3 regions of the Pseudoalteromonas sp. APM04 genome follow, and region 2 is predicted to be linked to each of the others. Evidence: predicted binding sites of a transcription regulator. Region 2 holds the regulator's gene; each other region holds the start of a gene.
The links. The regulator sigma-54, encoded in region 2, starts transcription at its own class of promoters, with help from an activator protein. The targets are predictions, from matches to a motif close to GTTGGCACGNNNNTNGNNT.
Positions count from the first base shown of each region.

Region 1: MTP24_RS09595 (PA2169 family four-helix-bundle protein) is a predicted target of sigma-54. The motif match lies at 2,075-2,093, and genes of this name have one in related genera.
Region 3: MTP24_RS11890 (CsbD family protein) is a predicted target of sigma-54. The motif match lies at 4,492-4,510, and genes of this name have one in related genera.

Region 1 covers NZ_CP094441.1:2,063,285-2,070,170, forward strand. The annotation lists gene aceK (bifunctional isocitrate dehydrogenase kinase/phosphatase) at 1-1,004, shown strand, start outside; gene MTP24_RS09590 (LysR family transcriptional regulator) at 1,021-1,959, shown strand; gene MTP24_RS09595 (PA2169 family four-helix-bundle protein) at 2,135-2,578, shown strand; gene MTP24_RS09600 (biopolymer transporter ExbD) at 2,831-3,226, shown strand; gene MTP24_RS09605 (TonB-dependent receptor) at 3,315-6,350, opposite strand; gene MTP24_RS09610 (FecR domain-containing protein) at 6,360-6,886, opposite strand, start outside.
Region 2 covers NZ_CP094441.1:560,043-566,928, reverse strand. The annotation lists gene MTP24_RS02660 (calcium/sodium antiporter) at 1-85, shown strand, start outside; gene MTP24_RS02655 (KpsF/GutQ family sugar-phosphate isomerase) at 89-1,060, shown strand; gene kdsC (3-deoxy-manno-octulosonate-8-phosphatase KdsC) at 1,061-1,612, shown strand; gene lptC (LPS export ABC transporter periplasmic protein LptC) at 1,609-2,163, shown strand; gene lptA (lipopolysaccharide transport periplasmic protein LptA) at 2,153-2,689, shown strand; gene lptB (LPS export ABC transporter ATP-binding protein) at 2,686-3,411, shown strand; gene MTP24_RS02630 (RNA polymerase factor sigma-54) at 3,481-4,980, shown strand; gene hpf (ribosome hibernation promoting factor) at 5,007-5,294, shown strand; gene ptsN (PTS IIA-like nitrogen regulatory protein PtsN) at 5,299-5,751, shown strand; gene rapZ (RNase adapter RapZ) at 5,771-6,616, shown strand; gene MTP24_RS02610 (HPr family phosphocarrier protein) at 6,660-6,886, shown strand, end outside.
Region 3 covers NZ_CP094441.1:2,574,715-2,581,600, reverse strand. The annotation lists gene MTP24_RS11910 (hypothetical protein) at 1-473, shown strand, start outside; gene MTP24_RS11905 (hypothetical protein) at 484-1,239, shown strand; gene MTP24_RS11900 ((2Fe-2S)-binding protein) at 1,425-1,922, shown strand; partial or broken gene MTP24_RS18990 (hypothetical protein) at 1,957-2,010, shown strand; gene MTP24_RS11895 (molybdopterin cofactor-binding domain-containing protein) at 2,039-4,180, shown strand; gene MTP24_RS11890 (CsbD family protein) at 4,247-4,444, opposite strand; gene MTP24_RS11885 (DUF5666 domain-containing protein) at 4,797-6,572, shown strand; gene MTP24_RS11880 (LuxR C-terminal-related transcriptional regulator) at 6,632-6,886, shown strand, end outside.

The DNA.
Region 1 (6,886 bases), 1.5 Mb from region 2:
TCACTAAGTCATCACAGATGCGTGTTATTTTTGGTTTTGCCCGCGCTTACTTTATGGTTGAAACCCATGCACCTTCTGCGCTGGCACGCTTTTTAAATGAACTTATGCCCAATAAAACTATGGCAGAACTCTATAACGCCATAGGCTTTCATAAGCAGGGAAAAACCGAGTTTTATCGTGAATTTTTAAATCATTTAACGCATTCGAATGACGAATTTACCATTGCACCAGGTACTCCAGGTATGGTGATGATGGTGTTTACCCTGCCTTCTTTTGGTTATGTATTTAAAGTCATTAAAGACAAATTTGGTGAGAGTAAACCATTTGGCCGCGATACAGTTTTGAAAAGGTATCAACTCGTAAAAAGCCATGACCGAGTTGGCAGAATGGCCGATACAATAGAATATTCAAACGTCGTATTTCCTTTGGCGCGCTTTGATAGTAATTTACTTGAGCAGCTGCACAAAACAATTGGCTCGTCGATGGTCATTGAAGGTGATTGGCTGATCATAAAACATTTGTATATTGAGCGCCGTATGACGCCACTGAACTTATTTTTAGAAAATGCTGACGACGAAAGCGCTGCAGATGCAATAGAGGAATACGGCCAAGCCTTAAAAGAAATGATAGCGGTTAATATTTTTCCTGGTGATATGCTATTGAAAAACTTTGGCGTAAGTAAACATAAACGCATTATTTTTTATGATTACGACGAAGTACAATATTTAACAGACATGAACTTTAGAGCTTTACCTAAAGCGAAAAGTTACGATGATTACTTAATGGATGAGCAAACTTACTCTGTTGCCCCGCAAGACGTTTTTCCGGAGCAACTTTGCACATTTGTAACACCCAATCCAACATACAAACAGTTTTTAATAAGCACACACCCTGAACTGATTGATGTTAACTTTTGGAAGCAGGCCCAACAAAATATAAAAAATGGCCTAATAAATCATATTTACCCGTACCCGACAGCACAGCGTTTTATCCATCACTGGTAAACGCAAGGACACACACATGAATATAAGCAAAATAGATTTAAATTTACTTGTATACCTCGATACACTACTTCGAGAGTGCAACGTTACACGCGCAGCAAATCAACTTAGCATTACTCAACCGGCCATGAGTAACGGCCTAAAGCGCCTTCGAAACCTTTTTAATGATCCTATTTTAGTTCGTACCAGCGATGGTATGGTACCAACAGAGCGTGCCATAGAGTTACAGCCAGTCATTCGTGGCATACTTATGACACTTGAAGAAACACTCGCACCAAATAGAGAGTTTGAAGCCAGCCAAAGTAAACGTGTATTTAGGATAATGGCCAGTGACTATGCAGCAAGCACACTTGCACCAAAACTACTGAGCAAACTGCACGAAGAAGCCCCAGATACAACTTTAGATATACTTACGCCAAGTGACGTGACCTTTCATGATGTTGAAAATGGTAAAGTAGATATGGCAATCAACCGCTTTGAAAATCTTCCACAATCGTTTCACCACAAACGCATATGGAAAGACAGCTTTTGCTGCCTTGTAAAAGCAGACAACCCAATTATTGAAAACTTCAGCCTTGATAGCTATCTTAAAGCGCGCCATATATGGGTGAGTAAAACGGGGTTTGGTGTGGGCGTTGGTATGGACCCTAAAGATGTGCAAAAGCTAGGTTGGGTTGATGAAGCTCTTGCCCACTTTGGGAAACACCGAAATATTGCCACATTTACACGTAATTACCATGTAGCCATTCACTTGGCAAAAGAGCAAAATTTAGTGGCCACTTTGCCATCAAAAGCCGCTAATATTTATTTAGACGATGCCGGCCTTAAAATTTTAGAGCCACCATTTCCTATTCCTCCTTTTGAGTTAGATATGATCTGGAGCCCACTGCTACACAGGGATGCAAGCCATATTTGGCTTCGCCAAAAAGTAGCTGAAGTGGCTGATGAGCTAAAATAAACTTATTACACGGTTATTTGTAAGATTTGCTAGGCGTAATATTGTATTTTCGCCTAGCCATTTTTAATAAGCAAAATATACATATAAATATCAGCAACTTAAATTACCTTTTTAAAATGGAATGGCCCTTGCTTTAGTTATGATAAGTTTCATTCATAACATTAAAGAGGTCATTATGAACACCCTTCAAGGAACAGACGCTAATCATATTTCAGACATCATTCAAGTAATGAACAGCGGTATCGATTTTTACCAAAAAGCACAAGAAAATATAAAAGACCCTGCCATTGGAGCATTATTCCAGCGCATGATTGACGCACGCAGAGTCAGCGTTGAACGCCTGCAACCCTATGCTATTAACGAGCAAGGTGAGCGAGAGGAAGGCTCTTCATTTGCTGTAGAAGCGCGCAGAGCATACACCGCACTTCTTACTACATTTGGCTCAAACAACGACAGCACCTATGTAAGCGAGCTTGAAGAAGTTGAAGACAAAACACTTGCAGAAATTAAAGAAGCGATGGATAAGCCACAACCTGCAGATTGTGAAGCCGCGCTTGCTGCAACACTTCTTACAATGCAAAGCTGTCATGCTGAAATGAGCCGTATGCAAAAAAGCTAAATAACCTGAATTGTATTTTAGCTATTCAGTAAATTATTACCCATACAAACCCAGCGATAGGCTGGGTTTTTTATTGCTTTAAAATCATTTAACCTGTTTGAGTAACATGTAAGAACATAATTTATACAAATATTTAATGTTATTAGAATATTTATTTAACTGTATTATTTTTCAGCTGTGCTAGTTTTGTTAATAGGATCCTAAAAACCTCGCTGTGGCGCCGCAGCTTTAATTAAAATAGTAAGGTCCAATATGAAAAATAAAACAGCTAAACTGCAAAATAACGCCGACGTAGACATGACCCCAATGCTTGATATTGTGTTCATACTGCTCATATTTTTTATCGTTACTACTTCATTTGTTAAACCCGTCGCCATTGAATTAAATCGACCATTAGACAAACCAAGTATTGAAAAACAAAGTAAAAATGCAGTTTTCAGTATTGATGCAAATAACGGCGTTTACTTTTCAGGGAGGTTAATTAACTTGGAGCACGTGTCGAACAACTTAGCCATGTTTGCAGCTAAATATAAAATAAGCTCTGTGCTTATAAAAGCAGATGAAAACAGCGAGCACAACACACTGATGACTGTGATGAACAGCATTAAAGAGTACGACAACTACGCTATTAGCTTGGTTTCGGATTAAAGCCTGTTAGCTAATCGGTGTTAAATATAAAACCAAAAAAAGGGCCTTGCGGCCCTTTGAGTTAAATAACGAAAGGGAGAGTTATTTATTAAAAGCGGTACTCTGCACCTACATAGTAGTATGCACCGTTAAAGCCAAAAGGTGCTGAACGACGAGAGTATTCAAACACACCATTACTACTTACAACAGTATTACCGTTAGCATCTACAATTGTGCCTGTTCGGGAGTTGCCAATTTCATTTTTGTCTGGGTATACATCAAACAAGTTATTAGCGCCCACATTCACAGATAGGTTTTCGTTAATGAAGTAATTAACTTTTACGTCTGTTAGTATTTCGGCACCGTATGTTTGACGGCCACCGTCTTCAACTGTGTATTCACCAAAGCGATTAAGCGACAGATTAACGGTCCAATCTTCGTTTTGGTAAAGCGCACTTAGGTTAATACGATCTTCTGGTTGCCACTCTTCAATAATCGAAATTTCTTGATCTGAAAACACACTTTCTACCGGCACAGTTTCAAGACCTGAGCCAGAAGGTGTGAATAACGAAACAACTTCAGTTTCTGTAAAGTTTGCAGCAAGGGTAAAATCAAGTGTGCCGCCAAATCCTTCAGTGTTATATGTTGCAACAAAATCTATACCGCTGGTTTCAGTGTCTGCGCCGTTTAAGAAAAACTGACCGGCACCTGCACCAGAGCTAACAAGCGCTGCGTCTAAACTAGTAGATAGCCCTTTACCTAAACGGTTACTAATAACAATTCGGTCATCAATATCGATTGAGTAGTAATCTACTGTTACGTTAATGCTGTCTGTTACGTTATAAACAATACCTAAACTACGGTTTTGAGACTTTTCTTCTTTAAGTTTTGGAATACCTAAACTTTGCGCCAGTGTTGAATCGTTTCTAAACGTGCCCACTTCTTCGGCTACCAATGTACCATTTGGCCCTACAACAAACTGTGTACTAATGTTGTTAAAGTAAAGCTGTTGCATGGATGGTGCTCTAAAGCCTGAGCTTAATGCGCCACGTAATGAAATATCGTCTGTAATTGACCAATTACCTGCTAACTTAAAGTTAACCGTATCACCAAAGCCTTTGTAGTTATCGTAACGAAGTGCGCCAGATAAAATAACGTCTTCAATAACATATGCTTCAGCGTCTAAGTAAAACGAAATTACATCGCGTGACTCATCTACTGAAGATGCAGGTGACGAACCACCAAAGCCTTGCGTGCCACCAGAAGCATTTTCGCTGCCAACACCGCCGCTTAAACCGCTGTAAATACTTACGCCATTATTTGTATCGTAGTCACGATATGCATACTCATTACCGGCTAAAATACGATACTCATCAGTACGCATCTCTGCACCCATCGCAAGTGAGTAGTCATCAAAGTTTTTAGTGAAATCTAAATTAATTGTTTGTAGCGATAGTTCCATACCGTATGCGTATGCTTCGCGCGGGATAGTAGTACGAATATCAGCAGCGCTTAAACCTTGTTCGTAACGCAAAAAGTTAGCGTATGACGCATTAATTGTATCGCTTGTTGTGTAGTCGATGCTGTTTTCACCGTAGGTGTACGATAAATCAAGGCTTGAATCGTTATCAAACTCTGTTTTGTAACCAAAGTTGTAAGAAATATCATCAATGGTGGTGTTTATTTTCGGTAAAAAACCAAGTGGGATTGTTGCGTCACCATCTTGCAATACTGGGTTACCACCCGCATTAGCATTATGACGGAAAAATGCGGCTGATTCGTTATCACGTGTTGAATACGTAATAAAACCATATAATTCGCCATCGCCTAACTCGTAGCCAGTATTTACCGTTAAGCCAAACTGTTGTGAATCAGCGTCACCGATTCTAAATGTGTTACGATCAGCTGTTAATTCACGCGGATCGCCGGCTAACAAAGTACCATCGCTAAGTTCTTCACAGCCGTAAAACTGACATGAACCATGCAAACCTGCACGATTAGTTGGCGCACGGTCACGGTAGTTAATCGTTGTGTTTAAATAACCATTGTCACCCAGTGCAAACCCTTTGTTGAAGTCAACGTTAACTGTTTCGCCGTCACCTTCAGAGTATTCACCATAGTTAATGGCTGCTTTGCCACCTTCACTACCATCTTTTAATACAATGTTGATAACACCAGCAATTGCATCAGACCCATATTGAGCAGCCGCACCGTCGCGAAGTACTTCAATACGCTTAATAGCAGATGCCGGTATAGCATTCATATCGGTACCGGCAGTACCACGACCAACCGATGTATTAATATGGATAATACTAGCTTGATGACGACGTTTACCGTTGATCAACACCAATGTTTGATCGGGACCTAAACCACGTAATGTTGCAGGTCTTAATGCATCGGTACCGTCGCTAATAGATGAACTTGAAAAGTTAAATGAAGGCGCAATAGCTTGTAGCATACGACCCACTTCAGTTTGTCCTGTATTTTCAAGTGCTTCAGCACTTAAAATATCGACCGGAACGGGTAAATCTTCAACCGAACGCCCTGCTACACGGCTACCGACAATTGCAATTTTTTCGATTTTGTCTTGAGCAACGTCTTCTGCTGCATTTACACCTTGAGAATTTACCGCCAGTAATGCCGGTAATACTGCTGCACTGACTGCTGAAAGCTTCATCATGTTGTTATCATTCCTGTTGATTTGTTTGAGTTTTATACTCAGTAATCCATTTTGATCAACAACCGCATCGAGCTCAGTCCCCACCAATAATGCCTCCAGCGCATCTAGTTGGGTATAGAATCCATAGACAGAATTTGCTTCATACTCTTTAGCTAACTCGTATGAAAACACCACGGTTTGCTTGGTTTGTTTAGCAAATTCAATTAAGGCTTTGTCTGCTCGCTGCGCTTTTATATCAAATTGCACCATTTGCCCGGTAGTTTGACTTGCGGCTTGCACGCTTAGGCTAAACATAGCTGGTGCAAACACACATAAACCACTCAATAAATGCAATTGGTTACTGCGCACTGTATATAAACAGCTGGCAAACAAAAATCCTCTATGGTTTTGTTTCTTTTTTTTAATCTTTTTTTTACGTGCAGGATTTAAAGATGCAACTTTATCTAACATATGTCTGATTTGCATAGCTGCTTCTTATGATTTTGTATTTTGCGAAAGCGTAACTGTGTGTTTACCTTGGCGTTCATGATTAATAGCAAAGTTAGTGTGTAAACTTTCTAGCAAGCCAGCCACATCACCTGCTTTGAAAACACCCGCAACTTTAATAGACGCAAGCTCTTCAGACGATAATTTAAAACGTGTAGAAGTATACCGGCTCACTTCGTTTAAGGCATCGCTAAGCGGCTCACCATTAAAAACAAGCATGCCGTTTTGCCATGCTAAGTCACGTTCAACATCATCAATAGAGAGCTGGGTAATTGGTTTGGTGATGCTTTTTTCTATAACGGCTTTTTCGCCAGATGTAACTATATTGGCATTAATTTGGCGAATTTTATCTGCGTTTTTGTCAGCTGACTGGTAAGCTTTAAAGTCACTGGCATCAACCGCCACACTCGGATCGGTGATCATTACTTTGCCTTCGGTTACCACCAGTTCTAAATCTGAAGATGTATTACGCTGAACATTAAACACTGTACCCAATGCTGTAAAACTCTTATTGC
Region 2 (6,886 bases):
TCAGCGCATCAATAGAGTAGAGGGCGGCTTATTATTAATCGCTTTTTTAGGCTACCAAGGGTATATTTTCAGTCAAGTAGGGTAAGTAATGGCAACGCTAAATTTTATTGAACAAGGCCTACGTGTATTAGACATAGAGCGCCAAGCATTGAGTGATATTGCACAATATGTGGATGAAAATTTTCATCAAGCATGTCAGTTAATATACGACTGCCAAGGCCGAACTATTGTTATAGGCATGGGAAAATCGGGTCATATTGGCAATAAAATAGCGGCGACATTAGCAAGTACTGGCAGCCCTGCATTTTTTGTACACCCAGGTGAGGCAAGCCATGGCGACTTAGGTATGATCACTAAAAATGATGTGGTTATGCTCATTTCTAATTCTGGTGAAACAAGCGAAGTCCTCAATATAATTCCCGTTTTGAAACGCCTCGGCGCAAAAATGATAGCCATGACAGGCAACGCTAGTTCAACAATGGCAACGCTTGCAAACGTACATATTTGCATAAAAGTTCAAAAAGAAGCCTGTTCGTTAGGCTTAGCCCCTACAGCAAGCACAACAGCAACACTTGCAATGGGCGATGCCATGGCGGTTGCACTGTTAGAAGCCCGCGGTTTTACAGCTGATGACTTTGCGCTATCTCACCCCGGCGGCAGTTTAGGTAAACGTTTACTGCTGACCCTAAAAGATGTCATGCATAGCGGTAAAAACACACCTATTATTAACGTTACGCAAACTATAAAAGATGCACTGATAGAAATGTCGGCAAAAGGCTTAGGCATGACAGCCATAGTTGATTCTCAGCAACAACTTGTAGGGCTCTTTACCGACGGTGATTTACGTCGTATTTTAGAACAACGAATTGATATACATACAACACAAATAGATGTTGTAATGACCAAGTCCTGCACAACGGCAACGCAAGATATTTTGGCCGCTGAAGCACTTAATATTATGGAGCAAAAGCGTATTAATGGTTTAATTATCGTTAATGAGCAAAACCACCCTATTGGTGCATTAAATATGCAAGACTTATTAAAAGCAGGAGTATTATAAATGCAATTTGAAGAGCTCTATCAACCATTGAGTGAAGACGCAAAAGCACGTGCAAAAAAAGTAAAGCTACTTATTTGTGATATTGATGGTGTGTTTTCTGATGGTCGCATTTATTTGGGTAACCAAGGCGAAGAGCTCAAAGCATTTAATACAAAAGATGGCTTTGGCATTAAAGCGCTAATTAATAGCGGCTTTGAAGTTGCGGTAATTACAGGACGCCACTCAAAGATAGTACAACAGCGTATGACAAGCCTAACAGTACAACATATATACCAAGGCCAAGAAAATAAATTACTCGCTTACGAAGAACTAAAAACAAAGCTCAATTTAAATGATGAGCAAATTGCTTACATTGGCGATGATGGCCCAGACATGCCAGTGATGGAGTTAGTAGGGTTTGCTGTTGCAGTAAATGACGCACATCCGCTAATAAAACGTTTAGCACATTATACAACACAAATGCTAGGTGGCTTTGGTGCAGTGAGAGAACTTACCGACCTGCTAATGCTTGAAAATAACAAACCTTTGACCACAAAAGGGACTAGTTCATGAATGCAGCGCGCATAATATTAAGCGTTTTATTCATCAGCTGTATGGTTTGGCTTTGGTACCCTTATTTCACACAAGTAAATTTACCACAACAAACCGAAGCAGACATAATTGCAAAGCCCGATTACACAGCCATAGAGCTAAAACAAACAGCGTATGACGAAAATGGGAAAATCAGCCATAAAGTAACGGCAGCGCGAATGGAGCTATATCAAGAATTAGGGTTTACCTTTTTTGATAAACCTATTTTTACGCTATACAACAACAAGCAAACATGGCGAATTAACGCTAATGAAGCAACATTGTACGAAGGCAGACAATTAATATTAGAAGGTAACGTTGTTGCTAGTAATTTAACTGATAACGCAATGATAGATAAAATTAATGCTGATAACATTCAGGTAGATATAAAATTACTAACGATGCAATCAGAGCAGCCTGTCATTGTTACAGGGCCCAATTTAAAAATCACCGGTAAAGGCTTAGAAGCCGATTTAAAAACCGAAGTGATAAAATTAATTAACCATACGCGAACTATTTATTATGACCAATAAACTATCAACACTCTTTATTATTCCAACATTTATACTTGCATTAGGTACTAATGCCGCTGAACCAACAGCGCCAATTTCTGCAAATCAAATTTCGATTAGTGCGGATAAACAAGAGGGTCAACTAAAAGAAAACGTAGGTATCTTCGAAAAAAATGTTGAAATTATTCATGGCGACAGAAAAATTACCGCAGACCGCCTTGAGGTTCACAAGCGTGATGAGCTAGGCGACAACAAGCAATTGTTAATTGCCACAGGTACGCCTGCATATTTTGAAGAAAAACAAGCCGACGGCACAATAATGAGCGCCAGCGCTAATGAAGTTAGATACGATGTCTCAACGCGTTTTTTAACATTAATTGGAGATGCAGAGATATCTCAAGCTGGGCAAAAAATGAATGCTAAAAGCATTACCTACGATATAGAACAGCAGCTTATTAGCGCAGAAAAAGATGAAAGCTCAACTGACCGTGTACACACTATCTTAGTGCCTGTGGAGCCTAAAAAAAATGACAAAGGCCAACCATGAGCACATTAAAAGCAGAGCTACTAGCCAAAAGCTACAAAGGCCGTGAAGTTGTAAAAAATGTGGGCCTAGAAGTTAAAGCTGGCAGTATTGTAGGCTTGCTTGGGCCAAACGGCGCAGGTAAAACAACAACCTTTTACATGATTGTAGGCTTAGTCCCTAGCGACAAAGGCAAAATATCTATCGATGATAACGATATTACGCTTTTACCTATGCACAGTCGTGCTAGATTAGGTATTGGCTACTTACCACAAGAGTCGTCTATATTTAGAAAATTAACAGTGTATCAAAACTTAATGGCTATTTTAGAAACTCGAAAGGAGCTCACTAAACAAGCCAGAGAAGAAACATTAAATAATCTATTGGATGAATTTAGCATTCAACACATTCGCGACAGCAAAGGTATGGCATTATCGGGCGGAGAACGTCGCCGAGTGGAGATTGCACGTGCTTTAGCTGCAGATCCAAAGTTTATTTTGTTAGACGAACCATTTGCCGGTGTTGACCCTATCTCAGTATTAGATATTAAAAAAATTATTGAACACCTAAAAAACCGTGGTATTGGCGTATTAATAACAGACCACAATGTAAGAGAAACCCTTGATGTTTGCGAAAAAGCCTACATTGTTTCTCATGGGGAACTGATTGCTTCTGGTACCCCTGAACACGTATTAAATGATAAAACTGTACGCGATGTATATTTAGGCGAGCAATTTAGGCTGTAACATTTACGCCTTATTTATAAGCATCTGCTAGTATTAATTATAACAACTTAAAAGGATTGTTAGAGATACATGAGGCAATCACTACAGCTGCGCATGGGCCAGCAACTTACAATGACACCTCAGTTGCAACAAGCTATTCGCTTGCTGCAATTGAGTACATTGGATCTTCAGCAAGAAATACAAGAAGCGCTCGACAGCAACCCATTACTTGAGGTTGAGGAGCAAGACTATGCCGATGATCTTGCGGGCAAAAATGAGCAAAAAGCAGATAACGATGAAGTTACAGTAACCGTATCTGCCGATGAAGCCCCTAGCGAGTATGAACAAGACAGTGGTGAAGCGCTTGCTAAAGATACCGTAAGTGACGACATGGCAATGGATGTTAGCTGGGATGAGTATATGAGTGCAGCCCCTGCATCATCTTCAGGCCCAATGCCTGAAGATGAGTCTATATATCAGGGCGCATCAACTGAAACGCTTCACGAATACTTAATGTGGCAATTACAATTAACGCCATTTAGCCCTACAGATGAAGCCATCGCTATTGCTATTGTAGAAGCGGTGGATGATTCAGGCATACTGACACTCAGCTGCGAAGAGATTTTAGAGAGCTTTAATCAAGATAACGACGATGACGTTGAGGTTGAACTTGACGAAATAGAAGCGGTTTTAAAGCGCATTCAGCTATTTGACCCAGTGGGTATTGCGGCACGTAGCTTACAAGAGTGCTTGTGTATTCAGTTAAATCAATTTGATAAAGGCACGCCTTTTATTGATGAAACAAAAATGATTTTAACAGAGCACATTGATTTGTTAGCTGCTCGTGACTACCGTACATTAATGAAAAAAACGAAGCTCAAAGAAGATGAGCTTAAAGAAGTAATGACACTTATTCATACGCTCAACCCTAAGCCTGCAGACACAATAGTACGAGAAGAGTCTGAGTATGTAATACCTGATGTGTCAGTTAAAAAAATTAAAGGCCGCTGGATTGTAGAGTTAAACCCAGACAGCATGCCAAAAATTCGTGTAAACAGCCAATATGCAGCAATGTCACGTACAGTTAAATCAAGCGGCGACAGTCAATTTATTCGCTCACATTTACAAGAAGCTAAATGGTTTATAAAAAGCTTAGAAAGTAGAAATGATACACTTTTAAAAGTAACTAACTGTATTGTTAAACAACAACAGGGCTTTTTTGAACACGGGCCAGAAGCCATGAAACCGATGGTTTTAAATGATGTTGCCGAAATGGTAGAAATGCACGAATCAACAATTTCGCGCGTAACTACGCAAAAGTATATGCACACACCGCGTGGAATATTTGAGCTTAAATACTTTTTCTCAAGCCACGTAAGTACCGAAAATGGTGGAGAATGTTCATCTACGGCAATACGTGCACTTATTAAAAAATTAATCGCAGCAGAAAACTCAGCAAAACCATTGAGTGATAGCAAAATTGCGGATATATTGGCTGAGCAAGGAATTAAAGTAGCGAGACGTACAATCGCAAAATATCGCGAATCTCTTGCTATTCCACCGTCAAATCAGCGAAAGAGCCTGATCTAAGACGCTAAACAAAGAGGGTAATGCTTATGCAACTAAATTTAACTGGTCGTCATGTAGAACTAACTGATTCATTAAGAGACTATATAAATACCAAATTTGCGAAGCTAGAAAGGCACTCTGATCATATTAATAATGTTCATGTCATTCTCGATATAGAAAAATTAAATCAAAAAGCAGAAGCAACTATTCATGTAAGTGGTGCTGAATTATTCGCATCCACTGAACATCAAGATATGTATGCAGCTATTGATTCATTGATTGACAAGCTTGACCGTCAAGTAATTAAACACAAAGAGAAGCTTGCTCGACACTAATATGATGAAATTAAGTTCACTTATATGCCAGGACTGCAGTAAAGCTGCGGTCCTTTTTAATAGTAAAAAAAGAATTTTAGAGTTTATTAGCGAGCTGGCTCACGATAAATTACCGTATTTATCTCAACAGGATATTTTGGGCGCTTTATTAACCCGCGAAAAGCTAGGCAGCACAGGGATAGGCAGAGGTATTGCTATTCCACATGGCCGAATGAGCGGCGCACAAGAACCTTTAGCATTGGTGTTAGTAAGTGAAACACCGATTAATTTTGATGCTATAGACAACCGCCCTGTTGATATTTTTGTTGCACTCATCGTACCTGAAGGCGATAACCAACAGCATTTAAAGACGCTAGCAACGATAGCTGATAAACTAAAAAATAAAGAATTTTGTAAGCAGCTTCGCTGTGCTAAATCGGATGCTGAGTTGTATCAAATTATTGTTGACCAATCGTAACAAATTTAAAGGGTGATTAATGGAGTTGATTATCATAAGTGGCCGTTCTGGTTCTGGTAAGTCGGTTGCTTTACGCGTTGTTGAAGATCTAGGTTATTATTGCGTAGATAACATTCCAGTAAATTTATTACCTTCTTTGGTAAGAAGCGTTTCTGATAACTACGATAAAATTGCCGTTAGTATAGATGTGCGAAATTTACCAAAAGAGCAAGATGAATTTAATCACATCATCGAATACTTACCGGGTTTTACAAAACCAACGCTGTTCTACTTAGACAGTGAAGATCAAACCCTTATTAAACGCTTTTCTGAAACCAGACGCTTACACCCTTTATCAATAGATTCACTTCCGCTTGATTTAGCCATAAAAAAAGAAAAAGAACTTCTCGATGTGCTAATTACGCGCGCCGATTACATGATCGATACCAGTGAGCTAAGCGTTCATGAACTTGCTGAATCAATTCGCGAAAAAATATTAGGTAAAAAAGACAAGCAGCTAATTGTTACATTTGAATCTTTTGGTTTTAAACATGGCATTCCTAAAGAAGCAGATTACGTATTTGATGCACGTTTTTTACCTAACCCGCATTGGGAGCCTGAACTAAAACCACTTAATGGCCTAGACCAACCAGTAAAAGATTATTTGGCTAGCCACAGCATAGTTCAAAAATTTACATGGCAAATACAAACCTTTGTACAAACATGGCTACCACACCTAGAGCGAAATAACAGAAGCTATTTAACTATTGCGATTGGCTGTACTGGCGGGCAACATCGCTCTGTATATTTAGCGCAAACAATTGGCGAAAGCTTTGCAGTTACGCATCCCAATGTAAAAATACGTCACAGAGAACAAGAAAAGTAATTTTACAAAACTAATAACCTGTTCAGCTTTGATAGAGTAATGTATGCGTATAGAAGACACTTTTTTAATACAAAATAAATTAGGACTGCATGCCAGAGCCGCGACTGTATTAGCCCAACTCGCTGTAAAATTTGATGCTTCAATCACCTTGTTTCAAGATGATAAAGAAGCTGCTGGTGACAGTGTATTAGCACTGATGCTACTTGAAAGTAGCCAAGGTAAAGAAGTTAAAGTGGTATGTGAAGGGCCTGATGCAGAGCAAGCTTTAAA
Region 3 (6,886 bases), 1.4 Mb from region 2:
AAGATAAACTTAGAGCTTTATTAGAGGATAAGCCCAGTTGGGTTTTAGATAAAGAATGGACGTATATTGAAGATGTAATTAAAAAGTTGCTAAAAAGCATTAAGGTTGAAAGTAAAGCGCTTGAGTTGATAGCAACTATACGGGAAATACCAGAAATACACGTAAATACTAAATATGACCATGAACTTTTAAATGTCGAAAGTTTTAACCGTTATTTGGAACGAATTAGAACAATAGAAGTTAAACAAATAGATAAAGATAAAGTTTTATATCAAAGAGAAATAAAGGTCTCTGCAGCTGAGCGTGAATGGAACTTAAAAGTTGATAAATTACAGAGGCAGTTAGATTCAATAGATCAAATTTTAAATAGAGTTTTAGATGTAGGCAAAGTTGAGTACCCAGAGACGCTTTTCAATAAAGAAAATTGGAATAATTTGATTAAAATAGAATCTATTTTGAAGAATACTGATTAAAGGTCTATTCATGAAGTATCTAAATTACATATTGCTTTGCCTATTTCTACTTTTCACATCGAACACATTTGCGCTTGAGCAGAAGTATCACGAGAGTGTTTTACCTGTTATTGCTGCTTTTAAAATGCAGGATAAAACTGCGATTGCTGCGCATATTCGCTACCCTCTAAAAAGGCAATATCCATTGCCCGACATTAAAAATGAAGCTGAGTTTATTAACCGCTTTGATGAAGTGTTCGACGATGAGCTAGTTGCCGTTATTGGCAGCTCTAATATTAATACCGATTGGGATAAAGTTGGTTGGCGCGGCATTATGCTAAATAACGGCGTGGTATGGGTTAATACTGACGGTAAAATTATTGGTATAAATAGCCACACAGCTAAAGAGCAGGCATTTGCTAAACGCTTAATTGAACAAGACAAGCAATCACTTCATTCAAGTATTAATACATTTGAAGAGCCAGTGCTCGATTGGAAAACGGCTAGCTACCATATTCGCGTTGATGATTTAGGTGATAGAAATTACCGTTATGCAGTGTGGAGTAGTGATAAAAGGCCAAAGGACAAGCCTGATATGGTTTTATTTAACGGTGATATTACCTTTGAGGGTAGTGGCGGGAATCACCACTATACGTTTAAAAACGGACGTTATAGTTACATATTGCACGTTACTGTAATTGGCTGCGATACATCGCCACCTGGTTGGCTTGAAGTATATAAAAATGATGAGCAGTTATTAAAAGAGCGAGTTATAAGTGCTGAGTAGAGTCAACAAACCCTTCTTATTTATACCTAATAAAGCTGCTACTTAATAACAGCTATAAATTGGCGGTTCGCCGATAAAAATTTCAATAAACCAATCCTAAGTGGTAGGCTAAAAAAGTAGCAATTATTCAAACCGTTCTCGCGCAACAAGGAATTCCTTTAAAGCGCTTTGCCAAGGAGTTAAATATGATCACGCTTACCGTTAATGGTAATAAACATGAGTTTACAGGCGATCCGTCAACGCCGGTGCTTTGGTATCTTCGAGATGAATTAAATTTAACAGGGCCTAAGTTTGGCTGTGGTATGGCGCAGTGTGGTGCGTGCACCATACACATTGATGGCGTAGCGCAGCGCTCATGTGTATTACCGGTATCGGCTGTAGTAGGGCGCAATATTACCTCTATTGAAGGGCTAAGCGAGCAGGGTGACCACCCCGTGCAAAAAGCGTGGGTTGAGCATAAAGTACCGCAGTGTGGGTTTTGTCAGTGCGGGCAAATAATGCAAGCGGCAAGCTTATTAGCAGCTAACCCCAATCCCACTGATGATGAAATAGTGAGTAATATGTCGGGTAATATTTGCCGTTGTGGCACGTATCCGCGTATTCATAAAGCGATTAAGTCGGCAGCTAAAACTATTGCGGGCGTTGAATATTTTGACCCAAATGAACAAGGGGAAGAGGTATGAAAAACAACAATACGTACTTTGACCTAAACCGCCGTCAATTTTTAAAAACCAGCGCAATAGGCGCATTAGTATTAGGCACTTATTTTGTAGGCAGTGCACCAAGAGCGTTTGCTGGCGTGTTAGAGCAACCCTCTGAGCAAGCAAAGCGCGCTAACTTATTTATAGCTCTGCGCCCCGATGGCATGGTTGAAATAACCTGCCACCGCTCTGAAATGGGCCAGCAAATTCGTACCGCCATTGCCCAAATTGTGGCAGACGAAATGGAAGCCGCGTGGGATAAAGTGGTTGTTATTCAAGGTAAGGGCGACCCTAAATACGGGGATCAAAATACTGATGGTTCGCGCAGTATTCGCTACAACATGCAGCGCCTGCGCGAAATGGGCGCAAGCGTACGTTATATGATGCAGCACGCAGCTGCTAAATATTGGAAGGTTGACCCACAAACCTGTACAGCTAATCAGCACGTGGTTACCCACAGCTCGGGTAAAACCTTGGCTTATAAAGACCTAATCGACCTCGCGCTTGGTATTACCCCGCCAGAGCCTGACAAGTTAACACTTAAAACACGTAAAGAATGGCGTTATATAAATACCGGTATGGCGCACATAGATTTAACCGATTTAGTAACCGGTAAAGCCACATTTGCTGCCGATGTACGCGAACCAAAAGCGCTGGTGGCTATTATTGAGCGCCCGCCGGTAGTTGGTGGTGTGGTTAAATCGTTTGATGCCAGCGCCGCTAAAGCAATAAATGGCGTAGTTGATGTTATTGAAATGCCTGCACCAAAAGGCGCACCGCAATTTCAGCCAAAAGGCGGCATTGCTATTGTTGCTAAAAATACCTGGGCTGCATGGCAGGCGCGTAAAGCACTAAAAGTAGTGTGGGATGATGGTAAAAACGGCGATTATAATTCAGAAAACTTTAAAAAGTCGTTATTACAAACAGTAAGTGAGCCGCAAGCGCATGTGCGCGAAAAAGGCGATACCACCAACGTATTGGCTAAATCGAGCAATAAGTTAGTAGCAGACTACTATGCGCCGCACCTAGCTCAAGCACCTATGGAGCCACCTTGTGCCACTGCAATGTACAATAAAGACCGTGTAGATATTTGGGCTGCAACGCAAAACCCGCAAGCCGATATGAAAACTGTGGCCGCACTACTTGGTATGGACGAGAGTAAAATTAACGTACATGTCACCATGTTAGGTGGCGGATTTGGGCGTAAATCAAAACCTGATTTTTCGGCAGAAGCTGCTTACATTTCAATGAAAGTAGGACAACCTATTCGCGTTCAATGGACGCGAGAGGATGATATTCAGCACAGTTTTTATCATGCGGTATCGGCTCAACATATTGAAGCGTCATTAGATGAAAAAGGTAATATTGAAGCTTACTTACATCGCACGGCGTTTTCGCCAATTATGTCGACCTTTCAAGAAGGGGCAACATCGCCTGCAGGTTTTGAACTGCGTTTAGGCTTTACCGATAACCCTATAAACTCACCTAACTTAAAGTTAGAAAATGGCGAAGCACCCGCTAAAACAAGAGTTGGCTGGATGCGTTCGGTATCAAATATTTTTCATGCTTTTGCTATTCAGTCATTTATTGCTGAAGCGGCGCACAAAGCAGGGCGCGACCAAAAAGACTATTTACTTGAAACCATAGGCCCTGATCGCATTTTAGATGTAACCGAGCAAAATGCCTCGTACGATAACTATGGCGCCGATAAAGACGTTTACCCATTAGATATTGGTAAATTACGCCATGTTATTGAAAAAGTGGCTGAGATAAGTAAATGGGGCCGAAAGCTGCCAAAAGGTCGCGGGTTAGGTATTGCAGCACACCGTAGCTTTTTAACGTATGTGGCAACAGTGGTTGAGGTAGAGGTATCGGACGCTGGTGATTTAAACGTGATTAAATCGTGGGTGGCTATTGATGCGGGTACGGTAGTAAACACCGATACCGTTAAAAACCAAACGCAAGGTGGTTCTATTTACGGTATTACCACTGCTATTAGCGACGGTATTACCTTTGATAAAGGTCGCGTACAGCAAAGTAATTTTCATGATTACCGCGTACCGCGTATGAGCGATTCACCTTTAGAGGTAGAAGTAGAAATAATACAAAGCGATGCGCCACCAGCTGGTGTAGGCGAGCCCGCAACGCCGGTTTACGCCCCTGCATTGTGTAATGCTATTTTTGCTGCCTGTGGTAAACGCATTAGGCAACTGCCTATAGGTAACCAATTAAAAGCGTAAATAACGTCCTTTTTTAGCCGTTAAACAAAAAAACCGCCAAATGGCGGTTTTTTTAGAAGTTAGCGATTAGTGAGTTTTTTCAAACTCATCTACTTCGCGCTCTGCTTCTTCTTTAGATTTACCATACTGCTGCTGAATTTTACCCACTAGCTCTGTACGGCTACCTTCAATTTTGTCTAAATCGTCGTCAGTAAGATCGCCCCATTTTTGTTGCGCCTTACCTTTAAGTTCGTTCCAATTACCTTTCATACGATCGCTGTTCATAAGTTTATCCTTACTTTAGGTTAGTGAATTGACTGTCAGTTATAAAGTAGCAAGCCTTGTACCAAGAGATAATAATGAATTTATTGTTCTTATTATTAGTTGGTTATATTTTTATGTTAGGTAGTATTGTTTTTGGTGTTGAGTTTTTATTAAAAATTATACATAGCAGTCTGTAATTATTTCTTAATTTTACTATTAAATATTTTATCTGATTTTATTTTTAAAAACATAATGTTAGGAGGGGTAGGTATAATTACCTATTTACTAATGGCTTATATAGGTCAATAGTTCTACTTGAAGTATCTATGCAGTATGTATGAAGTATATACAATTAACCTCTAGGATTATTAGTATGAACAAAATGAATAAACATATATTCACTTTTAGTGCGCTTACCATATTAACCGCGTGTGGTGGTTCTGAGCAAAAAGAGCAGCCAATACTCGATGCTGTTAATTCATCGGTTGAGTCTGTTTCACCTAAGCTTGTTGTAACCCAAGGTGTGATCACGGGCTTTGGCAGTATTTATGTTGATGGTGTTAAGTACAATACAGACACAAGTAACATAATGAAAAATGGTTTAAGCACTCAATTAAGCGCGCTTAGTGTTGGTATGAAAATTAGTTTTTCAGCACAAGAAAATGATTCAGGCGAATGGATTGCCCAAGATGTTGAATACGATACCGAAATTGAAGGCACTATACAAAGTATTGACCGCAGCACAGGCCAACTACTGATAGCTAATACGGTTGTCTATTATAACGACCTAACTCACTTTATTGATACGTCAGAGGCGCTCATTAGTGTGGGTCAAAGGGTTGAAATAAGTGGTTACCCGCAAGCAGATGGTACTTTTTTAGCATCGTACATTGAGGCCGATACGGATGTAAATAATGACGATCATGAATACACGGCAGGCATTGTGTCGAATTTAGATGAAGCCGCATTACAGTTTACTATTAACAATGTAGTGATTGACTACAGCTCAGCCGTACTTGATGGCTTATTGACAAACGATACCTACGTAAAAGTAGAGGGTAATTTACTTGGCGATGTTATGGTGGCAACAGAGGTTGATGCCAGAACAGTTGAAGAGTCATTAGATGTTGATGACGATAGCGTACTACGATACGAAATCGAGGGGTTAATTACGCAAATCAGCGCAACGTCTATGGGAGTTAATGGTCAAGTGTTTGACTTTGCTGATAATATTGACGTTGAAGGCACATTACTTAATGATTTAACCGTGGGTATGTTTGTTGAGGTTTACATTAATAACAATCAAGTCACTTCGGTTGAACTAAAACGCCCAGACTACTCGTCAGACGGAAAAGTAAAAGGCATTATTGAAGATATAGATTCTGTTAATAAAACGATTACTGTTAATGGTGTGGTATATGCAATTAACGAATTTAGCCGATATGAAGACGATGACGAGCAATACTTTAATTTTGATTCTTTAAATATTAACGATTACGTTGAGATAGCTTATTTGAACACGTCGCCGCTTTTAAGTGTTTTAAAAATAGAAAAAGAAGATCAAGACGAATATAACCAAGAATGGGAAATGAAAGGGCAGGTAACTGCTATTTTAAGCAATTCAATCACAGTTAACGGCGCTGAAATACAGCTAGATGCCAATGCAAAATACATTATTAATGATGTATTGGTTTCGTTAGAAACATTTTTAGCACAGCTTGTTGTGGGTGATCGTGTTGAAATTGAAGGTCAATACGATGCAAATAATGTGTTTGTACTTGGTAAAGTTGAACTTGAGAATGATGACGGTGATGACGGTGATGACGGTGATGACGGTGATGACGGTGATGACGGTGATGACGGTGATGACGGTGATGACGGTGATGACGGTGATGACGGCGACAATGGCGACCATATCGGTGGCTATGTTGAATTTGAAGGAACAGTCACTGAGCTTTTGACTGCAAACAGCTTTATGATTAATGGCTATGAAGTACGACTCTCTGCAAATGCAGAATTAGAGCTTAATGACCGAGATGTAAATTTAACAACCTTTATGGCGGCATTAACTGTTGGCAGTATTATCGAAATTGAAGGTCAATGGGTCGGTAATCAATACATACTTGCCTCTGAGGCTGAGCTAGAGTAATTAGATGTACTATAATAACTAAGCCACATTATTGTGGCTTTTTTAATGGCTGGGTGAAAATGCATAAAGACAAACTGATTTCTTTTACATTAATTTTGATCGTTATTTTTAAATTGATTGATTTATCAATAGATATTTTAAGCAATGTGGAACCTGTGCATATTTGGCAAGAGATCATGTTAATTGTGTTATCGCTAGCCTTGTTCGTTTATTTGATGATTGATATTCACAGGCGTAGTACCAATGAAAAGTTAAATTTGGCACAGTTAACGGTTTCGAAAGAAAATATTAGGCTGCTTAATCAGCAATTAGAA